DNA from 4 places in the Planococcus sp. TJ-307 genome. Region 2 is predicted to be linked to each of the others. Evidence: riboswitches for the same ligand, from Rfam matches in the RefSeq annotation. Region 2 holds a riboswitch; each other region holds the start of a gene.

Region 1 (3,474 bases), on a different contig from region 2:
TCAGGCCGTGCTTTTGTACAGTACCGACAACGATGAACAGTAAAGCGATTGTCAACATTCCTGGATTCGAAAATCCGCGCAATGCTTCTTCTGTTGTTAAAATTCCGGACAGTAGCAACACCACCAATGCTGAAAATACAATCATATCCGGACGGGCAATTTCAAAAAGCAAGGCGCTGACCATGGCGACGATGACGATAAGCACAAAAATCATTTGGACTGACACGGGCAACCATCCCCTAATTAGTTACTAATAACGGTCTCCCGCAAGCCTTTGATGAGCACATCGGCTACTTCCGGACGGGAAAACTGCTTCGGTGGTTTTTCTCCGTTGCGAAGCAATTCACGAACTTTCGTGCCACTTAAATGAACATGGTTTTCTGCGCTGTGCGGACATGTCTTAGCCGTGGCCATGTTTTCGCATGCATTGCAGTAAAATGAATGCTCGAATTTGAAAATTTGAATGCCCAATTCTTCTTCAAACTGGCTGATGAATTCCTGTGCCTCGTATGTGCCGTAGTAATCGCCGACACCGGCATGATCCCGTCCAACGATGAAATGTGTACAACCGTAGTTTTTGCGGACAATGGCGTGAAGAACCGCTTCTTTCGGTCCGGCGTAGCGCATTGCAGCTGGATAGATGGCGAGGCGCGCCCGGTCTGCAGGATAGTAATGCTTTAAGATGACTTGGTAGCTTTCCATCCGCACTGCAGCTGAAATGTCATCGGATTTTGTTTCACCCACGAGCGGGTTCAGCAAGAGGCCATCCACCACTTCCAATGCGGCTTTTTGAATGTATTCATGTGCGCGATGCACCGGGTTGCGCGTCTGGAAGCCGACAATCGTTTTCCAGCCAAGATCTTGGAATAACTGGCGCGTTTCAACCGGGTCCAGATGAAATTCTTTGAACTCGCTATGGTCCGGACGATTTAATAAGGTGATAGGACCTGCCAAGTAAACATCTCCGCGTTCGTATAGTTTTTCCACGCCAGCATGTGCTACTTCTGTCGTGCCGTAAATTTTTTCTGCTTCCAACCTTTTGTCATACGTGTACTTTTCCTTCAGCTCGAGTGTTCCGTAGATGACACCGTCTTTGCCTTTCAGCGCAATTTCATCGCCCAGCTCGTAGCTGTCTGCTTCTTCTGTCGTGACCGATAATGTAATGGGTACACTCCACACGTTGCCATTGCTGAGGCGCGATGTATGCAGCACACTTTCATAATCCTTTTGTCCAAGAAAACCAGTCAACGGGCTAAACCCACCGATGCCGATCAGTTCCAAATCCGAGATGGCCCAATCTGAAATGAATAAAGTGGAAAGTGTTTCCGCATTCTTTAATGCCTTTTCTCTTTCGGTGCCTGTCAGCTGTCTGTTTACCAAGTCTCCACCATGTGCTTTGTTCGTCATGTTATTACCTCCAAGGTTAGTTTTGTGTTCTGTTGCTTTCTTAAAAACTGTTCAGACAAAAAGAAAAGGACCCTCTTCGGCAAGAAGAAGGTCCGTAAAAACAAAACTCTCTTCTTATCTTCTAGGCTGATGAAAGCCTATTGGAGTTAGCACCGTTTCCATAAAGGAGGGTTGCTGAGACATCAAAGGGCCAATCCCTCCGTCTCTCTTGATAAGAATGCATATTCAATTGGCATTGGAAAATTAATTGAAAAATTTGATTTCACAAAGTATATAATATACTATTCAGAGTGTCAAACTATGTTTTAACTTTTTTTTGAAAAAGCTGTATTGCCATAGGGCCAAAGGAATAATTTTTTTTGAAAAGATAACGGCTATATACCACTTCATTTGCCTTGGACAGATCCTCCACAAGAGGTGGGAGTTGAACCATTTCTATTCAGTGCAGTGAAGCACTTATTTGATACTATTAAAGGAATGGAGGAGGCGGAGAAGATGACAGTAATCCCCATCATGATCGATTTGGGAAACAAAAACGTGGTCGTTGTCGGCGGAGGGAAAATTGCTGAACGAAAACTGGACGGGTTGCTCGACAGCAAAGCCAGCTTGACCGTGATTAGCCCATCCGTAACGCCGACAATCCAGCGGTGGGTGGAAGAAGGACAAATTGGATGGAAACAAAAAAAGTTCGAGCCAAAAGATGCCGAAGAGGCTTTCATGCTGGTGATTGCGACAAACGACCCGGTCGTTAACGCCGCCGCACAAAAAGCCGCCCCGCCAAATTGCCTGGTCAATGCTTCTACCGAAGCAGAGTCTGGCAATGTTCAGTTTCCTGCACATTTCAACAGAGGCAAATTGAGCATCATTGTTTCTACAAATGGCGCAAGCCCGATGCTCGCCAAAAAAATCAAACACGAACTGCAAGAACAATTTGACGAGAGCTATGAACAATACTTAGACTTTCTTTATCATGCCAGACAGCTTCTCAAACAAACTAAGCTGTCCAGAAACACCAAGGAAAACTACTTGCGCAATTTCTTGGACAAATCTTTTTTATCAAATGAAGTTCAACAACACACGCTCCATGAATTGCAGCTGCTCGCAGCCAAAGACAATGCTACCGAATAGAGGTTGAAGCTGGGGGGCAAATTAGCATTTATTCATTTCCCGCTCCGTAAACATCTGTCCCGGTATGGAAACCATCTGCAATAACGGTATCCCTCATGTTTTCAGCAGTCACTGGAATGGGCGCCAGTAAAATGGATGGCACATCGATCTTGCCATTATTGACAGATTTTACGGTAGTGACGCTTTCCCCTTCTGCCATTCTGACTGCCAGAGCAGCAGCTTGTTCAGTTAAGGTTTGAATGGGTTTGTAAACCGTCATTGTTTGGGTACCGCCGACGATTCGCTGCGCAGCAGCCAGTTCTGCGTCCTGGCCCGCTACCGGAATTTTGCCCGCTAAGCCCTGCGCTTCCAATGCCTGAATAACACCGCCAGCCGTTGCATCATTAGCGGCTATGACTGCATCAATTTGATTGTTATTTGCTTCAAGGGCTTCGGTCATATTGAGAAATGCTTTTTCCGGTGACCAGTCTTCGGTCCATTGATCGTAAACAATTTTAATATCTCCCCGGTTGATGGCAGGCTGCAATACGTTGAATACGCCCTTCTTGATCAAGTGAACATTGTTATCGGTCGTTGCCCCTCCGATATAGACGTAATTCCCTTTTGGCACCAGCTCTAAAATTGCCTCTGCCTGCATTTCGCCTACTTGCTCGTTATCAAACGATACGTATAAATCGATGTCTGCATTTTTCACCAGCCGGTCATAAGCAATCACTTGAATTCCAGCGCGATGAGCCGTATGGACAATGGCTGCGGTCGCTTCCGCGTTATGCGGCACAATGACCAATAAGTCGATGCCTTGTTGAATCAGCGTTTCAGCCTGAGCAAGCTGCAATGCATCGTCGCCATTGGCTGCCACAATCTCCACTTCCGCGCCCAAGTCCTCTATCGCTTTCTTGAACAGCGCCTGGTCTTTCAACCAGCGCTCTTCTTTCAGCG
Region 2 (3,474 bases):
ATGCGGTCCGCACCGACGATGATGGCTTCCACCCCTTTTGCTTTGATGGTGTGCGCGGCCATGCTATCGGTGATCAATGTAACATCGACACCAGATTGCTGCAGCTCCCATACCGTCAGGCGCGCGCCCTGGTAAATCGGCCGGGTTTCACAGGCGAACACTTCAAACTCGCGGCCCCGCTCGCTGCCAAGATGAAATGGCGCTAGTGCGGTGCCGTATTTGGCCGTAGCAATCGAACCGGCGTTGCAAATAGTCATTACCCGCGTTTGCTCTTGCAGCAACACCAGTGCATGCTCGCCAATGCTGCGGCACGACTCTTCATCTTCCTTGTGGATCTGGACTGCTTCCGCCTGAAGCAGCAGTTTGGCTTGTGGTACGTTCTCTGCTTCTCGAAGCTTATCTTTCAGTCGGCTAAGCGCCCAGCCAAGATTGACTGCGGTCGGTCTGGAAGAATTCAAGTATGCGGCATCTTTTTCAACGTATTGCTGAAAAGCTTCCAACGAATCCGTATCGTGCCGCTTGGCGCCGTTAGCCAGTCCATAAGCTGCAGTGATGCCGATGGCGGGTGCGCCGCGAACCTTTAATGCAAGAATCGCATCGTAAACGTCTTCGACGGTTTCAAGCGTCACATATTCAATGGCATGCGGCAGTTTTTGCTGATCTAAAATGGTCAGCTGCTGGCCGTCCCATTTGATGGATAAGGGGATGCTCATGTACGGGCCTCCTCAAGAATTTGCAGTACATCGTTGATCGATGTGATTTCCTTGCGCTGTAAAATCAAAACCTGGCCAGTCTGCAATGCTTGCTTCTTGAAGGCGATTCGCTTACCTGCGTCTTCGATGCTGTCCAGATCTTTCACATGTGCCAAGCCGATGGTTCGGCGAATTAATTCGCATCCTGCAAAACCGGCTGCATCTGTCAGCACTTTCTCAAGCACATGCTCCAGGTAGCCCTCTGTCTCCTTGAACGATTCCACACTATGTTTTTTCCATAGCTCGGTGAATGAAGAAGCGAAGACATCCCAGGTCTTTCTGATATCTTCTACCATCACTTGGCGATTCTCATCTTCGCGTGTGACCGACTGGAAAACTAAGTTCGCCAGGAACAAACCAACATCAAATCCAATCGGACCGTAAAAACCGAATTCGGGGTCGATCACCTTCGTTTCCGTCTGGCTGGCAAAAATACTGCCGGTGTGTAGGTCGCCATGCAGCAGAGCTTCCGATTCAGTCAAAAAGCTTTTCTTTAATTTCGCTACTTCGAGCTGAAGCTTCCGGTTGCTCCAGATCGCTTCTGCCGCTGATTGAAGCTGCGGTTCGTAATCGTTGGTATCGAGATCAAAAAATGGATCTGTAAAAATGAGATCTTCCGTAATCTTGCATAATTCGGGATTGGAAAACTCCGCAGCCAAACGCTTTTTTTCAAAAGGATGCAAGCCGTAATCCGATGTGTGGAATAAAGTCAGTGCCAAGTATTCACCGATGTCCTGCGACAATCTCGGAAAATTCCGTCCGTGGATCAACCCTTCCCGCGCAATCTCCAGATGAGACAAATCTTCCATCACCGTAATGGCCAACTCTTCATCTGTTGCAAAGACTGTTGGCACGAGTGACGGGACAAATTCTCCGTGCTTTCTGAGGACATTCGCTTCAATCGTCGCGCGCTTTAACGTCAACGGCCAGCTTTCGCCGATAATCTTAGCGTATGGCAATGCCTGTTTGATGATCAGCCGCTTTCCTGTATTTGGATCTTCGATTTGGAAAACATAATTCAAGTTGCCGTCGCCGATTTCCCGGCAAGTCAATTGGGCAGCAGGGTCAAATGTATGAACCGTTTTTGCCAGCGCAATCGCTGTTTCTTCCGTTAAGGCTTTATAAGTAGCGGGAACCGTAAGTGTCATTGTAAATCTTCCTTTCATGTGCAATATAAAAAGCCTCTTTCATAAAAGAAAGAGGCCAGAATAAGAGATTCCATGCCTCTTATCTTTCAGAAATAAATTTCTGATGGAATTAGCACCGTGCCTTGCAGGATTTTCATCCTGGCGCATAAAGCGCCCCTTCTCACGAAGGTATTACGGTCGGTTGCTGGGCGTCATCGGGCCAATATCCCTCTGCCAGCTCTTGATAAGAGTACTACGTGTTATTTAATTTAAGTTATGAAAAGAATCCTATCACGATTCAGAATTAACTGTCAATCCATTTTTCCAATAAAAACAATTTTATGATAACGGAGTTGACAGATTTCTGCGCACATGAAATAATCAGAATTACTTTATTAATCTTATAGTTGAAGAAATCGTTTCAGGCAGACGCTTTCCGCGTACGAAGCGGGTTTGTGGAATATCAATTGATAAAAACCGATAGTCTGACTTAATAAATCATATTTACCCAATTTCATATCTTTCTTATTTAGAGCAGGTGGAGGGACAAGCCCTATGATACCCGGCAACCGGTCCATTGATGGACACGGTGCTAATTCTTGCAGCCAGAACCGGTGGCTGAGAAATAAGAAGTTGTTAACGCCCTTAACCTCTTCTTATTTGAAGAGGTTTTTATTTTTTAAAATTTGCATGGGAGTGTGGAATACATGAGCGTTTTGACTGCTACATATCAAGTCTACGGAAAACCGGGTTCGTTCGAAAAAAAAGCGGACGGCATCGCTTTGGGACTAACCATCGGTTCTTGGACTGACTTGCCGCTGCTTGAACAGGAACAACTGAAACACCATAAAGGAAATGTCGTGTCCATCGAAGAATTTGAACAAGAACGCCACCCGCTAAAACCGGATTTAATAAAAGCAGAGCTTGAAATTGCCTACCCAAGCGTGAATTTTTCGGCTGACCTGCCTGCCATTTTGACTACTGTTTTCGGCAAATTGTCGTTGGATGGCGAAGTAAAGCTATTGGATCTGGAGTTTAGCCACGACCTGCTTAGCCACTTTCCTGGACCGCGCTTTGGCATCGAAGAAATTCGCGACACTCTTGGCGTTGGAGGACGGCCGCTTCTCATGAGTATTTTTAAAGGCGTCATCGGCCGTGACCTGGATTTCCTGTCCGCTCAATTGCGTCAGCAGGCATTAGGCGGCGTGGATCTGGTCAAAGATGATGAAATACTATTTGATAACCCACTAACTCCTTTTGAAAGCCGCATTACCACGGGTAAACGAGTGCTTGATGATGTCTATGAAGAAACGGGACACCGAACGCTTTATGCGGTGAACCTGTCAGGGAGAACTTCCGAACTGCGAGGAAAAGCACGGAGAGCACGCGAACTTGGAGCAGATGCCTTGTTGTTCAACGTTCATGCGTATGGGTTGGATGTCTTGCAGGAGCTTGCTGAAGATGATGATATCGCCTTGCCGCTTATGGCGCATCCCGCTTTTAGCGGTGCCTTCACTTCTTCTGCCTTCTATGGCCTTGCGACACCGCTGGCCCTTGGAAAACTGATCCGATATGTCGGCGCTGATTTTTCGCTG
Region 3 (3,474 bases), on a different contig from region 2:
TGCAGTCGATGGAAAAATTGGGGGTGTTTCGGACATCCACATTGGATTGAACGGCGGCATCTTGGACACGACGACAGCCGAGAAAGATTTCATTCCCAAAGTGGTCGAATTGTTCCATAACGAAGGAATTGACGCCGCGCTCTTGGTGCCTGGCTGAGGATCTTGCCATAACGTGCTTGGGCTGTATGCCCGGGCTTTAGAAGCTTCACATATCCCAACCGCCATGGTCACTTTGTTCCCGGAAATTACCGACAAAGTCGGCGCTCCCCGCACCCTCCACGTCCACTTTAAAATGGGACGGCCATGCGGCGAACCGTTCGACTTTGATACGCGAAAAAGAGTGGTGGACCAATTGCTGGAGCTGTTGGCACTGTCTTCCGGGACTCGGGCAACTTATCAGGAAAAGCGATAGAAACAACGGAGGCAGATCAATATGAATGAAACAAAAGAGGTTTTAGATCCAGGTCCTTTCTTTCATGGGACAAAAGCGGAATTGAAGATTGGGGATTTATTGCAGGCGCAGCATCCGTCCAATTACCAGAACAAAAAATCCAATTACATCTATTTCACGGCAACATTGGAAGCCGCCAAATGGGGTGCCGAACTAGCGGCTTCTACTGCCAAAGAGAGAATTTACCTTGTAGAACCAGTAGGTGATTTTGAGAATGATCCGAATTTAACCAACAAGCGATTTCCAGGCAATCCAACACGCTCTTACCGTTCCCAATCGCCTCTTAAAGTAATCGCAGAGCTCGGTGTCTGGGAACGGCATACCGATGAACAACTTAGCACCATGCGGGCATCGTTAAAGGCGTTGCGTGAACAAGGAAAGGCCATCATCATTGATTGAATTTTTTACAATAGAAAAAACAGGATGTACATTTTCTTGCATTTATCTGGAAATTGCTTTATTGTGTAACACATCGACAAACCATTAACTTAATAATCTATTTCTTATCAAGAGAGACGGAGGGATTTGGCCCTGTGATGTCTCAGCAACCATTCTGTTACAGGATAAGGTGCTACTTCCAATAGGTGTTAGAGCCTAGAAGATAAGAAGAATGCATTTCCATACATGGGGCTTTCTTCTTTTTGAAGAAAGTCCCATTTTTTATTTGGGAAGATCGCACGTTAACTAAAAACTAAAAACCGAAAGTGGGAATGCAACATGGCCAATCCAATCACCGATCCAACGAAACGAGTCAATAAAGCGCCCTTCAAAGCAGATCACGTAGGAAGCTTGCTCCGCCCGGACAGCATCCATCAGGCAAGAAAAGAGTTTAAAGATGGCCGCATTACGGCAGAACAATTAAGAGCCATCGAAACAACTGAAATCAAGCACATCGTCGACAAACAAATTGAAGTCGGCCTGAAAGCTGTGACAGACGGCGAATTTCGCCGCACCTTCTGGCACACTGATTTCATGGCAGAGATTCACGGATTTGAAGGATACACGCCGGAAAAAGGCTATCAATTCAAAAATGTAGAAACGGAAGCTTACGATGTCCGCAATACCGGCAAAGCCACCTTCAATGAAAATCACCCATTCATCCAAGACTTCATTGAATTTAAAGAAATCGTTGGGGGCCGTGCTATTCCGAAGCTGACCATTCCAAGCCCAAACCAATTTTTCAACCAAGGCATTCGCAATGAGCGCATTTATCCGGATCTTGAAGATTATGCAACAGACATCATCCAAGTTTACCGCGATGCCTTCCAAGCATTCTACGCTGCAGGTGCCCGCTATATTCAAATTGACGATGTCTATATTGCAGGATTGTCATCACCCGACATTCCGTTCAATGACGGACAATACAACCGGGATTACTTGATCGACCTGGCATTGCGCGTTACCAACGCCGTTTTGAAAGATCAGCCAGAAGATTTGGCGATCACGACCCACCTATGCCGCGGCAACTATCAATCCGATTGGGCATTTGAAGGCAGCTACGCGCTCATTGCGCCAACACTTTTCGCCAAAGAACAAGTCGATGGCTTTTTCCTGGAATACGACGACGGACGTTCCGGCAGCTTCCAGCCGCTGGAACATATCCCAGCCGGCGGCCCACGCGTGGTGCTTGGTGTCTTCACTTCGAAAAACGGCGAACTTGAAGACAAAGAAACCATCAAAGCTCGCGTCGCAGAAGCAGCTCAATATGTCCCGCTCGAACAGCTCTGCATCAGCCCGCAATGCGGATTTGCCTCCACCCACCACGGCAATATCCTCACCGAACAGCAACAATGGGACAAACTGCGGTATATCGTGGAAGTTTCTGAAGAAATTTTTGGGGAGTGACTTGGAAAGCCCAACGCAGTCTTTGCGTTGGGCTTTTTTCGGTTGATTTACTTCATTTACGTTCTTAAAAGTATAAAATAGGTGTTCGGCTTCAGCTCACTGTCCAACTCAGTTGCCGATTCTCAATGCCCCATCTTTATTCTGTAATACAGCTAAAATACTCAACGCAGCGAGAAGGCTCGTCTTCGGGTTGCTCGGCATCGGATTGTTTTCCACTTGCAGCTGCAGTTTCCCGAAGTCCCCTTCTGCTTCAATTGTGTGCGTATTCCGTTCCATAGCCGGGTCGACAATGATGCGCACTGTCGTTTTCTCGATACCGATTCCCGCAAGTGCGAGTGTCATCGCGACGTTGACGTTTTTCGGGAATTTTTCAACGGCTTCATCTGCAGAACCTTCAAATAGTACTTTCTCTTGCTCTGCTTGAATCCCAAGCGATGCGGGTGATTTCCGTGTCGTAAGCTGAACCCGCTCCAAGCCACCAGCTGCTTTCGCCGATTGCAGGATGTCCAGTCCACCAATTGCACCGGAAGGCAGGAAAACCTGTGTTCCGCTAGACTCAGCCATAGCTTTAACATCAGTCAGAAGAGCGGCATCTTTAAAGACGCCGATACTGCTGACGACGAGGTCTTTTTGATGGGCAACGATCTCTTTCACGTAAAGATGAGCAGCTTCCACAGTCGCTGCCTCCACGACGAGATCAATCGGCGTCTCTAAGAATTTGTGAATATCTGTATGGAAATCGACCCCAAACTGTTCATGCAAACGGCGGCCCGCTTGCTGGTTGCGGCCAAAAACTGCCGTTATTCTTCTTTCTTTGGCTACCTTGTTGGTATTCACCTGTTCCAATAAATACGTGGCGATATTTCCTGTGCCGATGATTCCGATGTTCATCGTTTAGCCTCCTCATTTAAATAGGTATAGTCTACCGAATGTTGGATACTTACCTATACCCTAAAAAGCGATACTTGATGAAGATTCATTTTGGCAGACGACTTCTTCTAAATTTGCTCTACTAAAATAGCAATAAAAGGATTATATTTAATAATTAGAGTGAAAAAGATCAGCTGGGCAACTACAGAAAAGAGGAAGAGAATGAGTATGCCATCTACAAAACGAAAAGCAAATAAAGGAAAATTAGTTTTACGGGCACTGGCCATTATCATTGGTGCGTTTGTTAC
Region 4 (3,474 bases), 220 kb from region 2:
ATAAACTAAAGTCTCAGTTTGGCGATAGCCTAGATGTAGCCGGCACAACCGAATATTACAAGCTCGGACAGTATAAGTTGGATGGCATTGATTTTATTATCAGTTCGATTCCGATACAGGAAGAATTGGACATCCCCGTAATTGTCGTCAATGCGATTTTGGGAGAGGCGGACATTCGAAAAATTGAAAAGTTCATTTTAAAGGATGGGCAAAACATCACTTCATATTTTCAAAAAGACTTAATGTTTCTCGGAAAAGAGCTGCGCTCAAAAGAAGAAATTCTTGAATTCTTAACCGAAAGACTGTTCGAACGTGGATTGGTAGACGAAGGCTGCCTGAAGGCGATATACGAGCGCGAAAGAGCCGCACCGACTTCCTTTGGCAATTTAGTGGCCATACCACATCCCATCACACCGCATTCCAAAACGACTTTTTTAACGGTTTGTACGCTGAAAAAACCTGTTATATGGAAAGATAAGCCAGTTCAATTTGTCTGTCTGCTGAATGTTATGGAAGACAGCCGGGAAGATTTGCAGTTTATGTACGATGTACTTGGCAGAATCATTCATAACAGCGCACTGGTTGAAAGGCTGATCAAAGCCAGAACCTACGAAGAGTTTATGAAAGTGATCGCCTTTTGAATTCAATAGATATTCGACGAAAAAAGGAGATGAAGCATTATGGTGGAAAAACAATTTACACTTACAGACGAGGCAGGAATTCATGCACGTCCAGCTGCCATTCTGGTAAGTCTGGCAAATAAATTCGATTCACAAGTAAATTTGCTTCATAAGGAAAGGACGGTGGATTTAAAGTCTATTTTAGGGGTGATGTCCTTGGGGATTGCTTACGGTTCCGAGTTTAAAGTGAGTATTGTGGGAGTAGACGAAGAAGACGCCATCAAAGAAATTGAAAGTGTGATGGAAAAAGAAGGATTGGCTAAATAGCTCGTTTCCACAAAGAACCCGAGGGATCATTTCTGATTCCTCGGGTTCTTTGTGGGTAAACAACTTTCATGGGGAATAATCTTTGGAATCAGTCGAAATCTTTTTTCTCCCATTCGTCATCCGGAATTTCCAAATCTTCACCGGAAAAACGTTCTTCCTGGAACGGATCGCCGTTCATGTGAAAGCCGTTCTGTTCCCAAAAGCCCGGCTGATTTTCATCGATAAACTCGATACCGCGGACCCATTTGACGCTTTTCCAAAAATACAATTGGGGCACTACAAAACGCAGCGGGTAGCCGTGCTTGGCCGTCAAGGGCTCGCCGTCAAGAGAATGGGCGAGCAGCACATCCTCACGGTCAAGGTCTGACAGAGCAACATTGGTCGTGTAGTCATAATCGCCGTGAAGCATGACGTAGCCGCTTTTTGGCGTGACGCCCAATTCTTTCATCAAGTCGATAAAGCGGACGCCGGTGAAGGTATTGTCGAAGCGGGACCAGCGTGTCACACAGTGGATGTCGCGGGTCACGGTCGTTTGCGGCAATTTCAACAAGTCATCGTAATGCAAGGTGACTTCCTTGTCGACCTGCCCAAAGATTTTCAATGTCCATGTAGCCATGTCGTATTCTGGCACTTCGCCTTCGTGCAGAACAGGAAAGCGCTCGGTCAAGACTTGTCCAGGCGGCAGGCGTTCAGCCAGCGCAGGATCCACTACAGGGACCCGTGTTCGTTTAATCCGTTCGGCTTTGCTCAACTTCATGCAATCACTCCCTAAAATTAATAAAACTCCTCCGCTGAAAAGTGGAAGAGTGGCTGTCTGTTGGTGAATTTCTCTTCCTCATCTTTCAGAACTTCTAAGCTCTGCTGGATTTGGCACCATTCCAGTTCGTGAACTGGCGGTTGCCGGGCGTCGTCGGGCCATTTCCCTCTGCCTCTCTTGATAAGGATGGTGCAGTATTTAATTTTTTGCTTGCCTCATTTTACCTAATCTATCCGCTTCTTACAAGATTATTCGGAAAATTATTCAGCTTCTCTCTCGCTGGCGTTATACTAGAAAGACGTAGAGAATTTTGGTCATCGGAAATAAACGTTACTTGATGCAAATGAGGAGTCCTCCAAATGAAAAAAATGATCGGTCTTATAAGTTTGACGCTCTTCATGAGCGGTTGCAGCAACACTTCGGCAAGCGACGGGGAGCTGTTGGTTTCAACAGCTTCCAGCTTGACGGAAGTAATGGGGAAGATGGAAGAGGAATTTCAAAAGGCAGAGCCCGATATTGAACTGAGCTTTAATTATGGATCATCCAGCAAACTGCGGAGCCAGATCGAGCAAGGGGCGCCAGCGGATCTGTTTTTGTCTGCCAGTGAAAACGATATGAATTTGCTTCAATCGCAGCAGCTTGTCGAATCAAACAGCATTGTATCTTTCGCTGAAAATCGGCTGGTCCTGGCTTCGCTCGAAAAGTTTCCGGAAACAGCCGATTTTGTGGAAACATTAATGAGTACAGAAGAAACCATTGCAGTCGGAGAACCTGATAGTGTACCACTAGGAAATTATACGAAGCAGGCGCTGGCCAACCAAAATTTATGGCAGCCGCTTGAAGGCCGCCTTGTCTATGCCAAAGATGCAAGGCAAGTAGTAACTTATATCGAGAGCGGAAACGCTGAACTCGGCGTCATCTATTCCTCCGATGCGGTTATTTCCCAGGAAATAACCGGGACGCTCGAAGTGCCCGGACAAATAAGTCCTGTGGTTTACCCAGGTGCTGTCGTAGCGGCTTCCCAAAAACAGCCCACCGCAGAAGCTTTTTTGGATTTTGTCACTGGTCCAAAAGGCCAGGAAGTTCTTAAAGAGTACGGATTTTTGGCGCCAAACGGAGAAACACCATGATGCCCTATGATCTGTCTCCGCTATGGCTGTCGTTGAGAGTTGCAGTTATTTCCACATTTTTTGTGTTTTTGGTCAGCCTGGCTCTGGCACGATTGATGAACAGGCGCGACTTTTTCGGCAAAAGCTTTGTGGAAGCCTTAATACTGCTGCCGTTGGTTTTGCCACCGACGGTCATTGGCTTTGGTTTGATTGTTTTGTTCGGTGCTAATGGTCCGCTCGGCATCTTACTGGAACAATGGTTTGGGTTCCGTGTTGTTTTTACCTGGATCGGTGCGGCCATAGCTTCATTTGTTGTTTCATTGCCGCTGATGTACCAAAGCGTCCTTGCAGCTTATGAAAAAGTAGATCCTCGCTGGGAGAATGTGGCACGGACAATGGGTGTCTCTGAATGGCGCATCTTTCGGACCATCACGTTTCCGCTGGCCTGGTCGGGCATTCTGGCAGGTCTGATTCTTGCTTTTGCACGCGGCATCGGCGAGTTTGGGGCAACCTTGATGATTGCCGGCTATATTCCAAGGGTGACAGAAACGGTGCCATTAGCGATTTACTTTGCCTATGAAGCAGGAGATATGGAAAAAGCCTTGTTTTGGGTAGTGATTATTTCCTCTCTTGGAGTCGCTGCGATCACTTGGGTCAATTA

What was found. A riboswitch is a leader RNA that binds a small molecule or an ion and turns the genes downstream of it on or off. The one in region 2 is predicted to bind S-adenosylmethionine.
Region 1: it holds a riboswitch for S-adenosylmethionine, as region 2 does, so the genes downstream of both, sat (sulfate adenylyltransferase) here and mtnK (S-methyl-5-thioribose kinase) in region 2, are expected to answer to the same signal.
Region 3: it holds a riboswitch for S-adenosylmethionine, as region 2 does, so the genes downstream of both, AC4EHK_RS12680 (5-methyltetrahydropteroyltriglutamate--homocysteine S-methyltransferase) here and mtnK (S-methyl-5-thioribose kinase) in region 2, are expected to answer to the same signal.
Region 4: it holds a riboswitch for S-adenosylmethionine, as region 2 does, so the genes downstream of both, AC4EHK_RS01650 (sulfite oxidase-like oxidoreductase) here and mtnK (S-methyl-5-thioribose kinase) in region 2, are expected to answer to the same signal.

The regions. Positions count from the first base shown of each region.
Region 1 is NZ_JBZDOJ010000003.1:392,511-395,984, forward strand. Features, by position in the region: gene AC4EHK_RS13470 (SLC13 family permease) at 1-226, opposite strand, end outside; gene sat (sulfate adenylyltransferase) at 244-1,407, opposite strand; SAM riboswitch class I at 1,519-1,625, opposite strand; gene AC4EHK_RS13480 (NAD(P)-binding protein) at 1,903-2,535, shown strand; gene xylF (D-xylose ABC transporter substrate-binding protein) at 2,564-3,474, opposite strand, start outside.
Region 2 is NZ_JBZDOJ010000001.1:119,686-123,159, reverse strand. Features, by position in the region: gene mtnA (S-methyl-5-thioribose-1-phosphate isomerase) at 1-713, opposite strand, end outside; gene mtnK (S-methyl-5-thioribose kinase) at 710-1,900, opposite strand; SAM riboswitch class I at 1,977-2,130, opposite strand; SAM riboswitch class I at 2,402-2,511, shown strand; gene mtnW (2,3-diketo-5-methylthiopentyl-1-phosphate enolase) at 2,587-3,474, shown strand, end outside.
Region 3 is NZ_JBZDOJ010000003.1:217,214-220,687, forward strand. Features, by position in the region: gene AC4EHK_RS12665 (glycine/sarcosine/betaine reductase selenoprotein B family protein) at 1-157, shown strand, start outside; gene AC4EHK_RS12670 (hypothetical protein) at 173-412, shown strand; gene arr (NAD(+)--rifampin ADP-ribosyltransferase) at 434-850, shown strand; SAM riboswitch class I at 952-1,059, shown strand; gene AC4EHK_RS12680 (5-methyltetrahydropteroyltriglutamate--homocysteine S-methyltransferase) at 1,169-2,296, shown strand; gene nadX (aspartate dehydrogenase) at 2,405-3,187, opposite strand; gene AC4EHK_RS12690 (YitT family protein) at 3,389-3,474, shown strand, end outside.
Region 4 is NZ_JBZDOJ010000001.1:343,176-346,649, forward strand. Features, by position in the region: gene AC4EHK_RS01640 (BglG family transcription antiterminator) at 1-641, shown strand, start outside; gene AC4EHK_RS01645 (phosphocarrier protein HPr) at 681-947, shown strand; gene AC4EHK_RS01650 (sulfite oxidase-like oxidoreductase) at 1,036-1,698, opposite strand; SAM riboswitch class I at 1,780-1,891, opposite strand; gene modA (molybdate ABC transporter substrate-binding protein) at 2,064-2,834, shown strand; gene modB (molybdate ABC transporter permease subunit) at 2,831-3,474, shown strand, end outside.